Regions from separate parts of the Pectinatus sottacetonis genome, predicted to be linked through region 3. Evidence: riboswitches for the same ligand, from Rfam matches in the RefSeq annotation. Region 3 holds a riboswitch; each other region holds the start of a gene.
What was found. A riboswitch is a leader RNA that binds a small molecule or an ion and turns the genes downstream of it on or off. The one in region 3 is predicted to bind thiamine pyrophosphate.

Region 1: it holds a riboswitch for thiamine pyrophosphate, as region 3 does, so the genes downstream of both, thiM (hydroxyethylthiazole kinase) here and thiC (phosphomethylpyrimidine synthase ThiC) in region 3, are expected to answer to the same signal.
Region 2: it holds a riboswitch for thiamine pyrophosphate, as region 3 does, so the genes downstream of both, thiS (sulfur carrier protein ThiS) here and thiC (phosphomethylpyrimidine synthase ThiC) in region 3, are expected to answer to the same signal.

What each region holds. Positions count from the first base shown of each region.
Region 1 is NZ_WIQK01000001.1:2,485,996-2,493,407, reverse strand. It holds gene dnaX (DNA polymerase III subunit gamma/tau) at 31-1,821, shown strand; gene I6760_RS11665 (hypothetical protein) at 1,957-2,286, opposite strand; gene I6760_RS11660 (sigma 54-interacting transcriptional regulator) at 2,563-4,467, shown strand; TPP riboswitch at 4,480-4,577, shown strand; gene thiM (hydroxyethylthiazole kinase) at 4,672-5,508, shown strand; gene I6760_RS11650 (thiamine-binding protein) at 5,513-5,818, shown strand; gene I6760_RS11645 (thiamine phosphate synthase) at 5,815-6,513, shown strand; gene I6760_RS11640 (polysaccharide deacetylase family protein) at 6,679-7,412, opposite strand, start outside.
Region 2 is NZ_WIQK01000001.1:1,640,758-1,648,169, forward strand. It holds gene I6760_RS07650 (ABC transporter permease) at 1-693, shown strand, start outside; gene thiE (thiamine phosphate synthase) at 797-1,450, opposite strand; gene thiH (2-iminoacetate synthase ThiH) at 1,556-2,668, opposite strand; gene I6760_RS07665 (thiazole synthase) at 2,669-3,469, opposite strand; gene thiS (sulfur carrier protein ThiS) at 3,466-3,672, opposite strand; TPP riboswitch at 3,726-3,832, opposite strand; gene I6760_RS07675 (DUF389 domain-containing protein) at 3,900-5,309, opposite strand; partial or broken gene I6760_RS07680 (peptide ABC transporter ATP-binding protein) at 5,760-6,008, shown strand; gene I6760_RS07685 (DMT family transporter) at 6,154-7,032, shown strand; gene ilvN (acetolactate synthase small subunit) at 7,353-7,412, shown strand, end outside.
Region 3 is NZ_WIQK01000001.1:1,519,342-1,526,753, reverse strand. It holds gene I6760_RS07010 (YjfB family protein) at 235-417, opposite strand; gene cysK (cysteine synthase A) at 768-1,697, opposite strand; gene I6760_RS07000 (MFS transporter) at 2,105-3,460, shown strand; gene rpsF (30S ribosomal protein S6) at 3,593-3,880, shown strand; gene I6760_RS06990 (single-stranded DNA-binding protein) at 3,902-4,333, shown strand; gene rpsR (30S ribosomal protein S18) at 4,471-4,704, shown strand; gene I6760_RS06980 (universal stress protein) at 4,770-5,201, opposite strand; TPP riboswitch at 5,414-5,510, shown strand; gene thiC (phosphomethylpyrimidine synthase ThiC) at 5,590-6,915, shown strand; gene I6760_RS06970 (PHP domain-containing protein) at 7,127-7,412, shown strand, end outside.

The DNA.
Region 1 (7,412 bases), 970 kb from region 3:
TTTATTTTATTAGTTAAATTATAATAGAGGGTGATTATTATATCTTATGTAGCACTATATCGCAAATGGCGTCCTCAAAATTTTGCTGATCTGGTGGGCCAGGATCATATTAGTCATACTCTGTCACAGGCAATAAAAAGCGGCAAAATAGGTCATGCTTATTTATTTTCCGGTCCACGGGGAACAGGAAAGACTAGCACAGCTAAAATTATGGCCAAGGCATTAAATTGTGAACAAGGCCCGACTGATATTCCCTGTAATAAATGTAAAAACTGCCAAAAAATAAACAATAACACTTTTATGGATGTCTATGAAATTGATGCCGCTTCTAATCGTGGAATTGATGAAATACGGGATCTCCGGGAAACAGTTAAATTTGCTCCAGTCGATGGTAAATATAAAGTTTACATAATTGATGAAGTGCATATGCTTACAGCTGAGGCTTTTAATGCCTTGCTTAAAACTCTGGAGGAACCACCTCCAAATGTTGTGTTTATTTTGGCAACTACTGAAGTTCATAAAGTGCCTGCCACAATCCAATCACGTTGTCAACGTTATGATTTTAAACGCATAACAAAAACTGACATAAAAAAGCAACTGCAGAAGATAACAGCTGCGCTTAAAATAGAAGTTGAAGATGAAGCCCTCGATATTATAGCAGTACATGCCGATGGTGGAATGCGTGACGCATTAAGTTTATTAGATCAATGTACCGCTTTATCTGATGAAATACTTACAACCAGGAAAGTATGTAACATTTTAGGAATTGTCGGTCATAAAGCTGTCTGGCAGATTACTGATGCCATTATTGCCAATAACACACAAATTATATTACAGATTATTGATGAAATACTATCTACAGGCAAAGCTATTAGTCAATTGTTGAGTGAATTAGCCCTGCATTGGCGTTCTTTAATGATTTACAAAGCAACTGGTAGTTTACTGCTCGATAGATATCACGAAAAAATTGATATTATAAAAAAACAGGCTGCCTGCTTTTCCCATGAACAACTGACAAAAATGATAGAGACCATTTATGATGCCCTTGTTCAAACCAGATGGTCTCCGCAGCCAAGAGTTACTGTAGAAATAGCTTTGATGAAATTATGCTGTTCAGCCGAAACTTCTCTGTCTAAAGAAATTTGCCAATCTTCTAGTAAAAATACTGATGTAAAAATTGCTCGTTTAGAAAAAAAAATATCACATTTAGAAAATTTGATCAACACTATGTCTTCCTCAGCTGTATTGCCAATACCTAAAATCAATATACCGGCAACTAATACAGCAGCAAATAAAACCCTTGTTATATCTCCGCCTCTTCCCAAAAAGAAACCTCAATTTACTGAAAAACCAATTACTACTAATGCTGCCCCGCCAGTTGCCAATAGTATTGACAATACACCATCTGCTGATACAGCATCTATATGGCAGATGGTAATTAATGAACTCAGAGTACAACATAAAATTCCCACATTAGCCTGCATCGAAAAGGCACAGCCGCAGAGTATAGAAAACAATCAGCTTATTTTATCATTTAAAGCTCCTTTCTTAAAAGCACGTACAGAACGTGCTGACTATAGCAGTTTAATTGAAAAAATATTATTTGCTAAAACCGGTAAAAATATCAAGCTTGTTTGTATGATGGATAGCAGCGTTATTCCATCTGTTCCCAAAACAACAGCTCCTGCTGAAAAGAAAAAAGTAATACCCTCGCCACTAAACGAAACTGGTAATACTTTAAACGCTGAAGAAAAAAAACGCCTGCAGGCTGCTGTCAATATTTTTGGCAATAATATTATTGATGAAAAAAATAAAGACTAAGCAGCTATCCACTAGAATAGCTGCTTAGTTTTTTATTAACACCCCATAATGAACTAACGTCTATCAAACACCAGCTTCATAAAAACGAAATACTGCCTATTACAAATAAAATATTCCTTTATATCCTCTATAAAATTACTTAATATAACGTACATAGCAACTATATATAAACAATAAAAGTGCTAACCCCATAAAAATGAAGCTTAAATATTTTACCTTATCAATAGCAGCATCACTGATTTTTGCGTGCCGCTGTGCATAAATTGACAATAAAGCTCCTTCAAGTAATATATATATAGCTCTATCAACAACTGCCAACTGCGGCCAACCAATAAGTAAAAAAATAAAATTAATGCATATAAGTATTATTAATACAATATCACGGCCTGGTTTTTTTACAGGGGGATCAGCAGATTTTTTAGTCCTTTCAATTTTTTCACTGATACGTTTGGAGTATCGTGACATCGGCACCATTCCTTTTTGTTCTATTTTTTTTATTATAGCATAAATAGATACTTATTTCAGGATGATTTTAAGCATCTCAATAAATATTTTATATATGCTGATATACTTTAAAATCAAACTAAATATTTTTTATTATGATAAAATTACCTTTTTTTGTAAATATAGATTGATACTTTTCATAATGCTTGATACAATATAACATATTAGTTTTAACTTTACAAAAATATAGAATTGAGGTGTACATTTGCGCTAAATATATACAGCGCAAAAATACTAATGATTAGACAAAATCGCAATAGAAATAAATTAGCGACTTATTATAATATGTTTACAGAAACAGGAATAATTGATCCTAATGTTCATCCGTGGATTGCTGAATCGTGGAAAAAAAGTCGGGAACTTAACATATCAATTAAAAAATTCAATGATTTAAAAAGCCTTGATAAAGATTCTTTAAAATTATTACAAAAACGCCATCGTGCCGCCATAGAATATATGCAGGATTTTACTGATGGTATTAAAGATTTTCTTCAGGAATATGATCTATGTTTACTGCTGCTAGATAGTGAATGTACTGTTCTAAAAAATTATTCCTCCCCTTATAATCGCTTGCTTTCAAAAAAAATTGAGGGCGTAAGTCTCAAACTTGAAAATGTAGGCACCTTCAGCGCCAATATAGCTGCCAAATACAAAAGTTTATTCTGGGCTTTTGGGCCAGAAATATGGCTAAAGGCCCATCACGACTGTGACTCAGGAGCTGCTCCTGTATCTGTCTGCGGTGAAACCGGATATATTATAACCATTTTAAGCAGGGACTATGACAAGCTGCCCCAAGATGCAACTATTTCACTTCTCATGTCAATGAAAACAGCTATGGAGATTCACTTAAAACAAAAAATGTCGCTTCAGGCACAGGAAGCTATACTTGATGCGACTCCTTTTGCTGTATATCACATCTTAAAAAATGGTGATGTTGCTTACGCCAATAAGCTTGGCATAAGTCGTCTTGCCGGTATAGGCGCTATTGATAAAGATAAAACCCTCAATCTTAATGAAGTCGTATTAAACTATAAACACACTCCTATTTACAAGGGATTCAGCGGCGCAGCCTGTACCAACCAGGAAGTTACATGGACAACACAAGTCAAGACTTATGAAGATATAACAACAGTTGTGCCAATAAAAGATGAGCTTGATAATGAAATAAACAGTGTCGTTACAGTAACAATGCCTATTGAGGATCTGCGCATGCTTGTCGCACATGCAGCCGGATATACAGCTAAATACAGTCTTGACACAATTGTCGGGATCAGTCCGGCCTGTAAACTAATGAAAGAACGTGCACTACGAGCAGCAAAAAAGAATAATCATATTTTACTACAAGGAGAACCAGGTACCGGTAAACAACGGCTAGCTCATGGAATCCATATGGCCGGAGCCAGATCTAATGGTCCTCTTATTTCCCTCAACTGTGGTGATGTTCCGCCAGAACTTTTGGAGCAAGAATTATTCGGTGCAAAAACAGGAAAAGAAGTAAGTCATCCTGGTAAACTAGAATTAGCCAGTGGTGGTACTCTGCTTATGGATGAAATAGAAAAACTGCCCATTTCAATAGCAGAAAAATTAGCAGAAGCTCTGCATGATAAAAAAATATATCGCATAGGTGAAGAAATTGAAAGAAGTATCAATGTAAGAATCATCGCTTCATCAGATGGTAATTTGCGCCGTTTATGTGAAAAAGATCTATTTGATAAAAAATTATTCGAGATCGTGTCCCGCAGTATTATCCACTTACCTCCACTCAGAAGCCGACGTGAGGATATTTCACTTCTTTCTAAAAGTATTTTAAATGAATTGACCACTCAACATAAAATATCACCAAAACAGCTGGATAATGCTGCTTTGAAAATATTATCTGAATATGATTGGCCGGGAAATATAAAACAACTGCAGGGAGTAATAGAAAATGCTGTTCTCAATACTCAGGGTAATATTATAAAGGCAGAAAATATCAATCTCATGGGCAATATAAAACCTAGCAGTAAATGGAAAGAGGATAAAGATATATTCGTAAGAGCTTGGCAATCAGCCGGGGGAAATGTCAGTCGTCTTGCCAATCTTCTCGGCGTAAGCCGTGTAACACTTTATCGCTACATAAAAAAATACGGAGTAGAAAAATAAAAGCATCCGTCATATAATATGCAGGGGTACTCAAATGAGTTGAGAAGGTTAAACCTGACCCTTTGAACCTGTTAGTTAATACTAACGCAGGGAGCTGAATAAAAAACTGCTTGCCAATGGACAGGCAGTTTTTTATTATAAACTTATGTTGGTACTAAAATAATTAATTTTCAGTATCTAACTAAAGAAATGAGGTAAATTTTATTGATTTCCCAAGAAAATATACAAAAAGAAATTATTCACGCAGTAAATACTGTAAAGAAAGAAAATCCAATGGTAGCTTCTATAACAAATACTGTCACCATAAATTTTGTAGCTAATGCCCAGCTTGCCGTTGGCGGCTCAGCAGCTATGATTTATTTACCAGATGAGGCTGAGACTTTAGCCAAAGCTGGTAATGCCATGTATATCAATTTTGGCACATTGCTACCGATTTATGAAGAATCAATTCCCCGAACTGCAAAAATCTTATACGATTCCCATAAATCATGGGTATTAGATCCTGTAGGTATAGGTGCGGGCAGCCTAAGAAAAAAACTTCTTAAACTATTAAAAGGCTATAGACCCAGCATAATCCGCGGCAATGCTTCAGAAATTATTGCCTTGGCTAACCTATGGGAACTACCAAGTGGCAGAACACATTCAGGCATACGTGGAGTAGATTCCACAGATAAAGTAATTTCTGCCAGACAATCAGCAATTTCCTTGGCAAAATGGACCAATGGTACTGTAGCTGTATCAGGTGAAACAGATTTAATAACAAATGGCCGAGAAATCATTTTTTCTTACGGCGGTTCCCATTTCTTAAAAATGATTACTGGTTCAGGCTGTTCTTTAGGCGGTGTTGCTGCTATATATGCGACCGTCACTAGTCCATTCATTGCTGCGCTTACCGCTGTATCAATATATAATTTAGCTGGAAAACGCGCTGAAAAGATCGTACATGGTCCAGGACATTTTCAGGCTCAATTTCTTGATGAATTATATAAAGCCACTGCTGAAGATATAGCTGCCAATTTATTTACTATAGAGGAGATATAAAATAATGAATACATTAATTGCTGTTGCCATAGCTCCCTGTGGTGTGGGAGATGAACTATCATCAGATGTTGCCAAAGTAGTAAAAGTCATTCGCAATTCCGGTCTTCCCAATCGTACTAACTCCATGTTTACCGAAATCGAAGGCGAATGGGATGAAGTCATGCAAGTAGTTAAAGAAGCTACATTTATATTAGCTGAAAAAGGAATACGCACCGAAGTAGTTTTAAAAGCAGATATACGCCCTGGTTTTAAAAATATGATGCAGGAAAAACCAGCAAAAGTAAATCATATCTTAGGAGCACAAAAATGAATATAAGAAAGAATTTAAATATTTCTGCTTATCTGGTAATAGGTCCCGAAAACACCAAAAATCGGCCTGTTCAAAATATCATAGCAGCTGCTGTCAGTGCCGGTTTTACTTGTATTCAAATACGTTCCAAGACAGCATCAGCCCGTGAACTTATTGCAATAACCGCCCAAGCCGCTGCTGTTATTGCTGCTGCCCATAAGCAAAATAACATTTCTCTTCTCGTAGATGATCGGCTTGATGTTGTCCTGGCCGCACGAGAAGCCGGTACCAAAGTTGATGGCATCCATGTTGGACAAACAGATATTCCTGTTTCTGTCTGCCGAAAATATCTGGGAGAAAACTCTATAATAGGCTTATCTGCTAAAACAGATGAATTATTTTCTTATGTAAAAACAGCTGATGTAAGCCAAATTGACTATTTTGGCGCAGGACCACTGCACAAAACCCCTACTAAACTAGATTGCGGTTTAGATAAACACGGACAAATAATCACAAGAAGTTTTGCTGATATTGCCAAGCTAGTCGAAATAAGTCCTATTCCCGTTGTTGTTGGCGGCGGCGTAAAAATAAATGATATTCCTCAACTTGCCCAGACAAAGGCCGCCGGATTCTTTGTCGTATCAGCAGTAACACATGCTGCAGATCCACGTCAAGCCGCTTTCAGCTTAGTTAAAACATGGCATGACAATATATAAATATGCATCAATAATATAACTGCCACGTAAATATCATTTACTTAATTTAAAATGCCTGTTTATCTATCTGTCCTTGATAGGTTTAGATAGATAAACAGGCATTTTAAATTATAAAGGAAAATATTAAACCTGCAAAATTCACAATGAAATACCATAAACCTTATATTAATTCTTGATCCAACCTAATTTTTCAAAAAAAGGAAGATAATGCAATCGTCTATAAAAAGATCGAAAAGTATTAGAAGTATGAAAGATCGGTATTCTTTCCAAAGCAAAAACATTACTCGCATCAGTAACAGTCCCGTATTTTATGGTAAAAGCAGCATGATAGCCTGCATCCTTCAGCATTTTTGCTATATAAAGATTGTATGTCCCCGTCGGATAAGCAAAATAAACTGTATTTTGTTTAAGCCTTCTGTCAAGAACTTTTTTTGATTCAACAAGTTCATTTTTTATTTGTTCACTGGTCAGCTCTGTCAAGGATTTATGATTTACCGTATGTGATTCTATATATATTCCATTTTGCTTTAATTCTTCACATTGCTGCCATGTAAGATAATTAGGATACTTACTGACAAAATCAGTTATAACAAAAATCATTGCCGTAAATCCATACTTTTTTAGAATAGGATAGGCATTTTTATAATTGTCCTCATATCCATCATCGAAAGTTATAAGTACAGGATTCATTGGTAATTTTTTACCATATTCCAAATGGTCATAAAGTTCATCCGGTGTAATCACATGATAATTATTGTTTTTTAAATAGTTCATTTGTCTGTCAAAATCTGCTGGCAGAACTGATAAAGAAATATTTTTATTATCTATTTTATGATAATTTAAAACAATAACTCCTTCCTGTCCGGTATTATTATTTAAATCATTATTTTTGGAAATGG
Region 2 (7,412 bases), 120 kb from region 3:
TCCTATCGGGAGAAATTAGATTTAGGAAGAGACATAATAATCGGCAGCATAAGGGCTGTGGTTCAATTGATTATTATTGGGCTGGCGCTTAAATTTATATTTGGCCTGGATAATGTTTTTGTTACAGGGTTGATATTGCTTATCATGGTTTATAATGCTACCGTAGTTGCTGCACAAAGAGGTGAGGGGATTGAACGGGTAAAAATGATTTCTTTTATCTCAATTTTGCTGGCATTGGTAATAACTCTGGGAATTTTGATTGCATTTGGGGCAATCTCGTATGTACCTAGCCAGGCTATTCCCATAAGCGGCATGGTTGTGGGAAATTCAATGGTGGCATTAGGGGTATTGTACAGAAATCTTTTAACAAATTTCACGGACAGGCGTGATGAGGTAGAAGTTAAATTATGTATGGGAGCTAAGCCGCGTGAAGCAGCCAGAAGTTTAATAAGAAACAGTATAAAAACGGCGATGGTTCCTACTATTGATTCGATGAAAACATTGGGAATAGTACAGCTGCCAGGCATGATGACAGGTCTTATTTTGGCAGGAGTTGCACCGGAAACAGCAATAAAGTATCAAATAATGGTGGCGTTTATGTTGACAGGTGCTGTTACAATATCTGGTTTTACTGCCAGCTATTGGGCTTATCGCAGTTTTTTTAATAGTAGAGCGCAGTTAAAAGATTTTTAAGATAGGGTAAAATAAAAGGGCTGTCCAGGTGATATAATCAAATAAATATCATCTGGACAGTCTTTTTATAAATTTATTTATTTAAAAAATAATCGTAGAAATATTAATGGCTAAATACCTTATCCCGTAAGGTTTCAACTTTAGCTGTTATATCAGCGGCACTTACAATATCGCTTACTACAGCAATTGTTTTAGCACCGGACTGAACAATTTCATCAATATTGTTTTCGTTTATACCACCAATTGCTACGAAAGGCAGCTGGGCATTTTTTACAGCATAATCGAGATATTTGAGGCCGACTGGTTGAGCATTTTTTTTCGTAGCAGTAGCATGAATAGGACCTATACCGACGTAATCAATATATTTTTTTAGTTCGTTGGCACGATCCAGCTGTTCAGGACTATGAGTAGATAACCCAATTATTTTTTCGTTACCAAGGATTTTTCTTACAATATGCGGAGGTAAATCTGTTTGACCTATGTGTACACCGTCGGCATCAACAGCCATTGCCAAATCAATAAAATCATCAATAATGAAAGTACCGCCGGATTGTTTTATCATATCACGCAAAATAAGACATTCTTCATAACGAGAAAGAGCATCCTTTTCTTTTTCACGGTATTGGATAAATTTTATGCCGCCGTCAAGCATATCACGGACTACCTCAATATTATCCCGTGCGTTTGATATATTTTCAGCAGTTATTCCATAAATGCCTGTATTGAAAAAAGAGTCCATACCTGCTCGTAAATTCATAAATATCCTCCTATGCGATTATATTTACAATAATTAAATGATATTTTGTATATCATTTAACAAATTCGTGCATAGGTGAAATATTCCTGCAAATATTTTTATTTATTATATGAGAGTCTGCCAATCTTTATAAACAGGTTGGTATCCTTCGTTGTAGAGCATTTGTGCCATTTGCCCGATTGAACGCTGGTCGGATATTTCGAATTGACCACCGTCATCGCCCTTGGTATGTCCGCCGACAGCAACCGTTACACCACCGGATATTTTAGTTATGCCTATTTTTACTAAATGATTACGCATGTCTGGTTTTTCCCGTGTTGATAAGGTTATTCCGGCACGTGGCATAAAGATTCTTAGCGCAGTTATATATTGAACAAGATCAATGTCATTAACTATTGATTTAGGAGCATAGCCGGCAGAGCAGGGCCTTATTCTGGGAGTAGATATGGCAATTTCGACTTCTTTATATTTATGTTGCAGATAATCAGCATGGACGCCAGTGAAAAAGGCTTCCTCCCGCCATTCATTAAGACCAAGCAATGCACCGACATTCACATTTCTCATCCCGGCTTTACAGGCTCGTTCAGGTGCGTCAAGCCGGTATTCATAATTTGCTTTGGGACCGCCTGGATGAAGTGTTTTGTAAATATCCTTATTATAACATTCCTGGAACATAGTCATTCCGTCGACACCCGCTTTTACAGCACGTATGTAATCTTCAAGGGAAAAGGAGTATACTTCAATGGAAACACTATCGAAATATTCACGCAAAACTTTAACAGCAGATAAAATATAATTAACAGGGCTGTATTTTTTTGATTCACCAGTGAGAACAAGAATGTTTTTTAAGCCTGTTTGTGATATGGCGGCGGCCTCTTTTTTTATTTCCTCCATATTTAGACAGCGACGGTTGATGTTATTATTATGGTTAAAACCGCAGTAAACACAAAGATTATCACAATAATCAGCTATATACATGGGAGTAAACAGTTGCATTGTATAGCCAAAGTTTTTTATTGTTTCCTCACGTGAACGTCGAGCCATTGCTTCCAAATGTTTTTGAGCAGCAGGTGCCAGTAAAGTTAGAAAATCCATACGAGTTAAATGCGGCGTATTCAAAACACGTAATACATCAGTAGATGTTATTCCCGCAAAAAAGCTTTTGAAATCAAGCTGAGTATATTTTTGTTTTTCTTCTAAAAAAGATGCGGTGGTCAATTATGCTTCCTCCTTATGTAAAAAACCGGTAAGTGGAGAGGAAGCACTGGCACTGATTGTTCCCAGTACGCGGCCTATTCCAGCCAGATAAGCTGTCCGTCCGGCATCGACAGCTTTAGAAAAGGCTTGAGCCATTTTCAAAGGATCTTTGGCAGTGGCTACTGCTGTATTGACAAGTACAGCTGCAGCACCCATTTCCATACATTCAGCAGCTTCTGAAGGTTTGCCTATACCAGCATCAACAACTACAGGCAGGTCAATTTCATCGATTAATATTTGAACCAATTCTTTTGTACGCAGGCCTCTGTTAGAACCAATAGGGGCAGCAAAAGGCATTACAGCAGCAACTCCAGTGTCGCAAAGGCGTTTTGCTGTCATTAAGTCAGGGCTGATATAGGGAAGTACAGTGAACCCTTCTTTTACAAGAGTTTCAGAAGCTTTTAAAGTTTCCATATTGTCAGGCAGTAAATATCTGTTATCGGATATTACTTCTATTTTTATCCAGCTGCCACAGCCCATAGCTTTAGATAAATGGGCAATACGTATAGCTTCATCGGCGGTGCGTGCACCTGATGTATTGGGCATAAGTATTACATCATCAGGAATATAATCGAGAATGTTTTCTTCATGGGAACCTTGATTGGCACGCCGCAATGCTACTGTTACTACAGATGCATTTGCGGCATGGATGACATCAGGCATATTTCGGTTGTTAGAAAATTTACCTGTACCAATAAAAAACCGGCTTTTTAAAATTTTACCATTAATTTGTAAATTGTCATTAGTATTACTTTTTATCATTTGGAACCGCCTCCTACAAAAGTGATTATTTCTATTGAGTCATTTTCGCTAAGAAAAATATCAGGCCAAGCATGTTTGTTTGTGATCTGCTCGTTGAGCTCTGCCACAGCATGGCCGGCAGTCATATTTTTCTGTTCCATTAGTTCTTGCAAAGTTGTTTTTGCAGGAACGACAGTTTTTTCCCCATTTACAATTACTTGCAAAACATCAACTCCTTAAAATAAAAAAACGTCTATCCTGATCAGGATAGACGTAAACTTCTATTACCAATACTTCCTACGCAGGCATTATCCCGATCAGGTCAAAGGTCAGGTGCTTACAGCCCTTTCTCAGCCTATAACATAGGCTCCCTTGTAAAAATATTTATTTTATATATGCTATTTTATGCCGATAAAGTAAATTTGTCAAATCATTAAAAAATAATATCATATTACCAATTGATTCCATTGCCGGAAATGATATTATCTTGGGGGGCGTTGGACAGCTGTAAGTTCATCATTACAGGCATATTGGCTTCGGCTGTTATCCACTTTTGCAGTTTTGCGGCATCCTTTGGCTGCATTGCTTCTTTTACGAAAACAATAACAAAAAATTTTTTAAATACTATATTGCCTTTATCGTCTGTAGAAGAAATAGAAGCACCTTCAATATTTTCTACTTGGGGAAATAGGATGCTGGCACTTTTGTTTAGAGAAGTAAGGAGCTTTTTATCATCATTGAGCCGAAGATAAGCGGGATAATAGGAAACACTGAGAGTTTTATATTTTTTTAGTTCAGCTTCTTTAGTTGAAAGCAGGTTATTGTTGTTTGATTCATTAAGCTTATTTTCAATAAGGCTCTGGACATCATCTTTGCTTATAGCGCGTGAATAATTGTTTTGAATGATTTTTAAGCGAAAATCGCGTAATTGGTTATATTTTTTTAACGATGTAGTTAAAGAGGCAATTTCATGTTCTTGTAAAGGTTGTCCTATTAAAATAATTTCCAGGAGTTTGTCATTTGGAAGCATTTTGTAAGATATTACCTGCGAGTTGTCAAAGATGAAATTATCTGCTATATATGTTTTCATTTCAGTAGTTTCCAAATTAAGTTTTACACTTTTATAGGCCATATATATACTGGGAATTATAGTTAAAATTCCTATTATTACCAGATATGTACGCTGACGGTTAAATATTCGCCGCGAAATATAAGCTTTGCTGGGAATACGTATCATTTTTAAAAAGATAAAACTAGCCAGGCAGATAAAAAAGCTATTGATGAAAAAAAGATATAATGCCCCCAGAAAAAATTTTGCTGAATGTATAGATAATCCATAACCGGCTGTGCATAATGGAGGCATGAGAGCTGTAGCAATGGCAACACCAGGAATCACGTTGCTTTTTTCTTTGCGGGTTATTCCAATAATACCGGCAAGACCGCCAAATATAGCAATTAATACATCCCATATGGTAGGTTCAGTGCGGGCTAGTAATTCGGAAGACGCTGTTGATATAGGAGAAAGCTGAAAATATATAGCAGATGCAAGGACTGATAATGATACCTGAAACATAAGTTTAAAAAAAGATTTCTTAACATAGTTTGTGTCGTACGAGGCCATGCCATAACCTATACCCATTATAACGCCCATTAAGGGCGATATAAGCATAGCCCCAATCACAACGGCAGTGCTATTCATATTGAGACCAATAGAGGCAATAAAAATAGCTAGAATAAGTATGCACATATTAGTCCCTTTTATTGTGCTGCCACTATTTATTCGCTGGGTTATTTCGGGAATATCAGCACGGTCTTCACTTAAGATAAACAGGTCAGTAAATAATTTTTTTATGGGTTCCATTGAGTGTCATCCTTTCATTAAATATGTCAAAATATTCATGGTATTATTATGACTGTGCTGTAATAATAGATAATATAAACATAATGCTGTCGTTGAAAAATATACTGGGCTATCCTTTTTTAGCATGGAGTAAAAATTTCATATATTTTTTTATTATTTTTCGCATTGTGCTAGCTGGTAATAATTAACTTTACAAAAAAGGTTCAACAGACTATCCTTCTAAGTATCTAAGCCCAAAGAAGTGTAGCAAATGTTGAACCAATTTAAGTATAGACAAAGTAACTTAAAATTACAATCATATTTATCAAATTGGTAGTGAAATTTATTGGTATTGTATAAATAACAAACCTTTGCGTAATTTCAATTCAAAAATTTTAAAGAATTATGCAGATATTGAATATATTTCAACTATATAATATCTTCATTTTTATTCATTAGCATAATATGATTACTATAGCACTTGATCCTGAAATGGTGGGAGAAGTGCTTAAGGTAATGCGATCTTTGGCTGATTCAGGAATGACGATGGTTGTTGTCACACATGAAATGAATTTTGCCAGAGAGGTTGCTAATAGGGTTATTTTTATGGCTGACGGACATATTGTAGAAGAAGACCGCCCAGAAAAACTTTTTACAGCACCTGAAAATAAAAGAACACAGGCATTTTTGAGTTCGGTTTTAAAACCGTTGGATAGTTAATTATGCAGAAGGAGTTTGTTGTATAGCAAAACAGTTATACTGATGGCAATTGCAATAAACAAGAAATAAGCAGCGGCTATTGCATTAAATAAAAGAATGCTTTAATATTATTATTATTTTGTATATTGAGGAGCATTAATATTTAATGAATAACCGCTTAAAAGGTTTTTTGCTGATTATTGCAGGAACTAGTTTTTGGGGAGCATCAGGTGTTGTGGTACAGTACTTGCTGCATGATAAAATGTTTAACGCCCAGTGGCTGACTTGCATCAGGCTTACAGGGGCTGGAATTATCTTGCTAGTAATGGATAAAGTTTGCTATAGAAGCCGATTATTATCTATATGGAATCGCTCAAGTGCGAAGGATATTATCGCTTTTAGTATGTTGGGGATGCTTGGAACGCAGCTTACCTATATTTTAACTATTTTAAACAGTAATGCAGCAACAGCAACTATTTTGCAGTATCTTATGCCAGCATTTGTCTTGGTATATATGCTGGCTGCTGAAAAGCGCGGGCCTATGGTAAAAGAAGGAATTTGTCTTTTTATGGCGATTTCTGGAACGTTTCTGCTTGTTACAAAAGGACAGCTTAATACACTGGCAATTTCTCTGCCGGCATTAATTTGGGGATTGATATCGGCACTGGCGGCAGCCTTCTATACATTGCAGCCAAGAAAAATGCTGAGATGCTATCATTCATCACTGATTGTGGGCTGGGGAATGTTTACTGGCGGGGTAATATTATCATTGTTTAAATCCCCTTTTGATTTTACTGGTACTTTAGATTTATATTCAATAGTGGCATTGTTATTTGTTGTAATTTTCGGGACAGTTTTGTCTTTTTGGACTTATATTGAAAGTACGAAGTATTTGTATCCTACTGAAGTGGGGGCAATGGCATCAATAGAGCCATTGGTGTCGGTCGTTTTATCCGTAGTTTTTATGAATGTGGCATTTGGTATTCCTGAAATATGTGGTAGTATATTAATTGTTGGAACAGTGTTTGTTTTGGCGAAAAAGTAAAAAAACTTGAACATTTTTCAAACAGGGTACAGTAATATAATTTTCTTTGCTGGACCCTGTTTATTAACGCAAAAAAACATATAAATTTATTATTATGTAGATTTTTTTTTGATATTATTGTAAAATCATATATTAAACAGACTGCTAATGATGAAAAATGTTGCATATGAATAAATCGAAAGTGTTACTTTATATCAATATGCATACAAATCAGAATATTCATTGAGCAGACGGCAGCAAAAAAATTATATAATTTTTTAATATTATGGAAAAGCAGATTTTTTTGCTGGAAAATCCAGCTATGAAGAGGTGATTTATTTATGAAACATGCCCTTTCTGTTTTGGTGAATAATAAACCAGGGGTTTTATTGCGTGTAGTG
Region 3 (7,412 bases):
GCATATTTTATCCACTTAAAGTCAAAGAATTCTGTGGCAGTAGCAACTTCTGCCCGCCAAAACTGGCTGCAAGTTTTCTACCTAATAAACAATACTCACAAATACATTCACAGTTACCATATATTAACTACCCATATCAAGTAACAGAAAACACCTACATTACTATCATCTCAGATAATATGAAAAAAACCGAACAAAATAAGGCTATATAAAATTTACAGAAAAGCTGTATAATCATACACTAATATCAAGATTAGCACCAACGTTCGGATCAGAACCAACAGTCATTTCAGAAATCATATCTGCCGATGACTCCATTTCGTCAAAAACCTTTCCCAAAACAGAGGTTCCTACACTTTGCTGAATTTGTTCCTGATTCATTCCCACTGACATTGCAGCAATACTCATCATATCCATATGAACATATCCTCTCAGCATTTTATATAAATCTGTCTTTAATTATAATAGAAGGTTATAAAATTTGCAATAATAATTCATCTTATTACAGTAAATTCATAATAATAGAAAACATTTTTCTTATTTGTACACAATTGATAAGCTACTACTATTTTTTTGTTTTAAATTATTTCCTATCAATTTCTTTTAACTGAAATAAACATAGTATTATTTATACAGCTGTCACACAATCATTTTTATTCATAAATATACAATAACTTACCTCTATATGTTATCCTGAAAAATAAAGCAGACTATGCATTTTTATTAAATATGTATTATGTGACAACCAGTCTTATTCATTTTCACAATCAATTAAATAGTGGCGTAGATAAGTATCGTTCTCCTGTATCAGGCATAATAACTACAATTATTTTACCTGCATTTTCTGGTTTTTGTGCTAACTTAACAGCTGCTGCAAATGCTGCTCCCGAAGATATCCCCACGAGGACTCCTTCAATTTGAGAAAAAGCACGGCCATATTTAAACGCATCTTCATTTGACACAGTTATAACTGCATCATAAACTTTTGTATCAAGTGTTTCCGGAACGAATCCAGCCCCAATACCCTGTATCTTATGTGGCCCTGATTTCCCTGCACTTAAAACCGGTGAAGTTTCTGGTTCTACTGCATAAATCTTAATAGATGGATTTTTTTGTTTTAGATATTCTCCTGCTCCCGAAAGTGTTCCACCAGTACCAACTCCAGCGAGAAATATATCTACTTTTCCCTCTGTATCATTCCATATTTCCGGTCCTGTAGTCAAAAAATGAGCTTTAGGATTTGCCGGATTAGTAAATTGTGATGGAATAAATGAATTTGGTATCTCATTAGCCAGCGCTTCAGCTTTTGCAATTGCGCCTTTCATTCCAGCTGCCCCATCAGTCAAAATAATTTCTGCCCCATATGCTTTAATTAAATTACGCCGCTCTACACTCATGGTTTCCGGCATTATTATGATCGTCTTATAACCATGTGAAGCCGCAATAGCTGCCAGCCCTATACCTGTATTTCCACTCGTCGGTTCAATTATGACTGAATTTTTCTTTAGTATTCCCTTCGCTTCAGCATCTTCTATCATGGATTTTGCAATGCGATCTTTGGCACTACCAGCCGGATTAAAATATTCCAGTTTAGCTAGAATATCTGCCTGCAAATTATATTTCTTTATATAATTTTGTGCCCTTAACAAAGGGGTATTTCCTATTAATTGTGTGATACTATTATAAATTTTAGCCATGATAAATCCTCCCAGTAAATAAAATTATATTTTTAATAAATTTTTGTCTTATCTATCAGTACAAACATCGCCCGTTAGCCATACAATATACCCAACTTATTTTATTATATTTATTTTTCATATATATTTCCCCTTCTAAAATTAAAGGCTTGAACAAATGTATACCATTCGTTCAAGCCTTTAGATTTCTAATCAGCCTGTAACTGTTTCATTACAACAGCCCCACTGCCGTTATTAAGCTTATGGCGTGCTATTATCTTCTATCACTATATCACCAGTTAAATTCAAAGTCAATACCATATTATTTTAATAATATATTTCATTAATAATTTTTTTAAATAAAGGCCATATGATACTCCAATGTCGAATAACTTACTCAAATATAATGAAGGGACATTTATTATCTTATGAATGAAAAACGTATTTTCATCTCTGTATTGATAACATCTTTTTTTGGGCCTTTTATGGCCAGTTCCGTAAATGTTGCCATACCTTATATGGCTTCAGAATATGGCCTGAATGTAGAAAATTTAACATGGATACTAACGCTGTTTTTATTAGGTGCAGTTTGCTTTCTGCTTCCCTGGGGTAAATATGCTGACATAAAGGGCAGAAAAAAAGTCTATGAATATGGCTGTATTGGTGTAATAATAACCACTACTACTTGCATTTTCGCTTCATCACTAAACACTTTACTCTTGCTTCGTTTCATGCAGGGAGTTTGCATGTCAATGAACTTTGCCACAGGTATGGCCATGCTCATAGCCAGTCATCCAGCTACAAAACGCGGCCATGCAATCGGGTTTTGTGCCTCATGTGTATATATGGGATTGTCATTAGGTCCGGTTATTGGCGGTGCTTTTACAGAATTTTTCGGCTGGCGAGCTATTTTTATTTTTACAGCAATTGGCCTTACTATCAGCGTTGCCATTATAATACCTGTTCATAAAGATTGGTATGGTAATCCAAATGATAAATTTGATATTATTAGCGCTGTTTTATATGCTACTTCAGCTTCAAGTATTCTATATGGGTTTTCTTCTTATATATATCATCCAACAGCAAAATTGTTTCTCCTCGGAGGAATAATTATCTGTTTAATTTTTATCAGACGACAGGCTATCACTCAATATCCATTAGTTAAACTTTCCCTATTCAAAAATACCGTTTTTGCCATGTCTAATCTTGCTGCCCTCATAAATTACAGTGCCACTTTTGGTATCTCTTTTGTTGTATCTTTGTACTTGCAAATAATTCGTGACTTTACTCCATTAAATACAGGCATGGTACTATTATTACAGCCTATAATGATGTCTCTTCTATCTCCAATTGCCGGTTCCCTATCTGATAAATATGAGCCACGTGTAATCTCATCTATTGGCATGTCTATTACTGCCTTTGGTTTATTTTTATTATCACTTATTAATGATAATTCTTCATTGTATTATATAGGAAGTGTATTACTATTTATTGGGATAGGCTTTGCTTTATTTTCCTCTCCTAATAACAATGCGATAATGAGTTCTGTCAGTAAAAATTTTTATGGCATAGCCTCTTCTATTTTGGCAGCAATGCGCATGTTTGGACAAACTACTAGTATGGCAATAGTCAATCTGCTTTTATCTATTTACACAACTGGTTCACTAATTTCAAGCTATAATAATAATTTATTAGCAGGTATAAAAATGGTTCTTTTCATCTTATCCATAATCTGCAGTATCGGTATTTTTTGTTCTATAGCACGTGGTAAAAAAAGTAATTAAAAATCTCTTGTAATATCTTGAGCTTAATGCTATAATTTTATAGTTAATAATAATTTAGACTGGTTTCAAAATTTATTTTTGAATCCCCTGCCCTTATAAAAGGGCCGATAGTCCAGAGAGGGAGGTGATTTCGTGAGAAAATACGAAGTCATATTTATTGTAAGACCAATGGAAGAAGAACAAACTAATGCCGTAATTGAAAAATTTTCTAATCTTGTTACTAATAATGGCGGTACCATCGATAATGAAGATCGCTGGGGCAAAAAGCGTCTTGCCTATGAAATAAAAGGCTGCATGGACGGATATTATTGTTTGTTTGATATCAGTGCTGAATCTAACTGTGCTGATGAAATTGATCGTGTAATGAAAATTACTGATGAAATATTAAAACATATGATTATCAGATTAGATGAAAAATGATTTATTTCAGGGGGAAAAACTATGAACAAAGTTATTTTAGCAGGACGGCTTGCAACTGATCCTGAAGTACGTTATACCCAGACTGGAAAAGCAGTAGCATCTTTTCGTCTGGCTGTAAATAAGCGTTTTTCTCGTGATCAGCAGAATACTGCTGACTTCTTCAATATTGTCGCATGGCAGAAACTTGCTGAAATATGCGGAAATAATTTAGTAAAGGGCAGTCAGATACTTGTTGACGGCCATTTACAAATACGCAGTTATGATGCACAAGACGGCTCTAAACGATATGTAACCGAAATAATCGCTAATGATATCGAATTTATGGGTTCACGTCCTGCTGGTGCTGGTACTAACATCGATACTTCCAATAAACCATCAGCTCCATCTTCAAATGCAGGTTCAGCTGCATCTTTTGGTTCGGAATTACCCCCTGATGAAGAAATCCCCTTTTAGTTAAGGATTATCCATTTCACTACAGTCTTTAAACAATATAGATGTAGTGAAATGAATCGTAAAACCGTGAAATTCACGGAACAGCCACAAAGGCAGCTTATTAAGTGGTAAAAATTTCATTATAGGAGGTACTTACATTGGTTAAACGTGATAGAGGCAGAAGGCCAAAAAGAAAAGTTTGCAGTTTCTGCGCAGATAAAGTAGAATCTATTGATTATAAAGATGTTGCAAAATTACGTCGTTTTATTACAGAACGTGGTAAAATTTTACCACGTCGTATTTCCGGTAATTGCGCACGCCATCAGCGTCAGGTAACATTAGCTATTAAACGTGCTCGTAATATTGCATTACTACCGTTTACTGCTGAATAAATAAAAAAGGATGCGGCAAAATGAGAAATCATTTTGCCGCATCTTTTTTATTTATAAAAAATTGCTTATCTGACTGTCAACACAGGGCAGTCCGCATGTGTAACCAAATATTGGCTCACACTTCCCATTATTATCTGCTTAATTGCTCCCAAGCCTCTACTGCCCATAACAATTAAATCAGCTTTACATTCCTTAGAATATTTTAAAATCATTTTAGCAGGATCACCAATCTTAAGAATATATTCTGTCCCTGATACATCACCAATAGTTTGTTTAGCTTTTTCCAGTACTTTTTTGCCTTGTTGATCTATATCCTCAGGAATATACGCATTAAGACTGAGCCGTTCGAATGCAGAAACAGCTGTATTTAAGTCAATAACATATAAAACAACAACTTTAGCCTTACTCAATCCTGCTAAATAGGCAGCTTCTCTCATAGCATGTTCCGAATGAACGGAACCGTCAATAGGTACTAAGATAGATTTTAATTCATTCATTGCCGCACCCTCTTTATTAAAATTTAGCAAAACATTTTATTTTTGTAATCTTTATATTTTATATTTCGATAAAATTCATTAAATTCCTTGTTTTATTTTTTCTTTGTATAAGTTGTATTTTTATTTCGCATGAAGTAAAATATATACTAAAAAATAATTTTATTATTTATGAATGATTCAACTGCTTGACACTAATACTATATTTTGTTAGACTAATTCTGCAGGGGTGCTCTTATGCTGAGAGGGCTTTGCCCAACCCTTTGAACCTGTTGGTTAATACCATTGTAGGGAAGCTGATAAAAGAAGGAAAAGTCTGCTTTTCTATAAAGCAGACTTTTTTTATTAACCAAAATCAATTATGCCATAAATGGCAGAAAAGAGGATACATATGTCATATAAAACTCAAATGGAAGCGGCAAAACAAGGCATAATTACCGACCAAATTGCCCTTGTTGCCAAAAAAGAAAATCGAACTGCTGATTGGATTAGAGAACGTGTTGCCAACGGAACCATAACTATACCAGCTAACATTCACCACAGCTCTCTTTCCGCCGAAGGAATAGGTGACGGCTTAAAAATTAAAATTAATGTAAACCTTGGTATATCAGGAGATGCCAAAAATTATGATCTTGAAATGGATAAAGTAAAAATGGCTGTTAAAATGGGCGCTGAATCTATCATGGACCTGTCAAATTATGGCAAGACACATGAATTTCGCGAAAAACTGATCGCATATTCTCCAGCCATGATCGGAACTGTTCCCATGTATGACGCCATAGGCTATCTGGAAAAGGATCTATTAAAAATGACTGCCGATGATTTTCTCCGTGTGCTAGAAGCACATGCTAAAGAAGGCGTAGATTTTATGACCATTCACGCCGGTATAAATCGCCGAGCTGTCGAAGGTTTCAAGCGCTCTGGCAGAAGAATGAATATCGTATCTCGCGGCGGTTCTCTTCTATTTGCCTGGATGCAAATGACCGGCAATGAAAACCCCTTCTTTGAACATTATGATAATGTTCTTGAAATACTGCGTGAACATGATGTCACTATATCCATTGGCGACTCTTTACGTCCCGGCTGTCTTGATGACTCCACTGATGCTGGACAAATTGGTGAATTAATTGAAATAGGCTATCTTACTGAGCGTGCTAGAAAAGCCGATGTACAGGTTTTAGTTGAAGGTCCTGGACATATGTCCATTGATGAAATTGCTGCTAATATGAAACTGCAGAAAAGACTGTGCCATAATGCCCCATTTTATGTATTAGGTCCATTAGTCACAGATATTGCCCCTGGATATGACCACATAACCTCTGCCATAGGCGGAGCCATTGCTGCTGCTAACGGTGCTAATTTTCTTTGTTATGTAACTCCTGCTGAACATTTAAGGCTGCCTGATCTCAATGATGTTCGTGATGGAATAATTGCCACTAAAATTGCTGCCCATGCTGCCGATATAGCTAACAAACTTCCCGGAGCAAGAAACCAGGATAACCGTATGGCTGATGCCCGTCACAACCTTGACTGGGATGCCATGTTCAAAGAGTCCATCGATCCTCAAAAGGCAAAACAATACTATGAAAGCACACCTCCATCAGAACGCCATACCTGCTCAATGTGCGGCAAAATGTGTGCCGTAAGAACTACGAACAAAATACTTGATGGCGAAAAAGTTCTTTTTTGCGATGAAAACAGGAACTGTGATAAATAACAATTTTTATATCTATGCCTGAGTTTAACAGTACCAAAGAAATTGCCAGATAAATAATACTAAAGCTCATATATAAGCGGCTTCTGCACTTCTAAAAGCAGAGGCTGCTTATTTTTATAATAAACTATCACTTAAAACTAATTCTTTTGTTTTTCTTGCTACACAATTATTTTTTCGTTACAATAAAAATAGTTATAGTGAGGTGAAAATTATGATGGATTTACATTGCCATACCCTGGCATCGGATGGACAGTATACGCCAACACAGCTCGTTTATGCCGCAAAAAAAGCGGGGATTTCAGTATTATCAATAACCGACCATGATACCATAGACGCTTTAGAAGAAGGAGTTCAAGCTGCTAAGCAATTAAATATTCTCTTTATTCCGGGCATAGAAATAAATGCCCGCGGCAAAAATATTCACATTTTAGGCTATAATATTAATTATAAATCGATTATTACCCATAAAATATGTAAACACAATAAATATCTGCGCC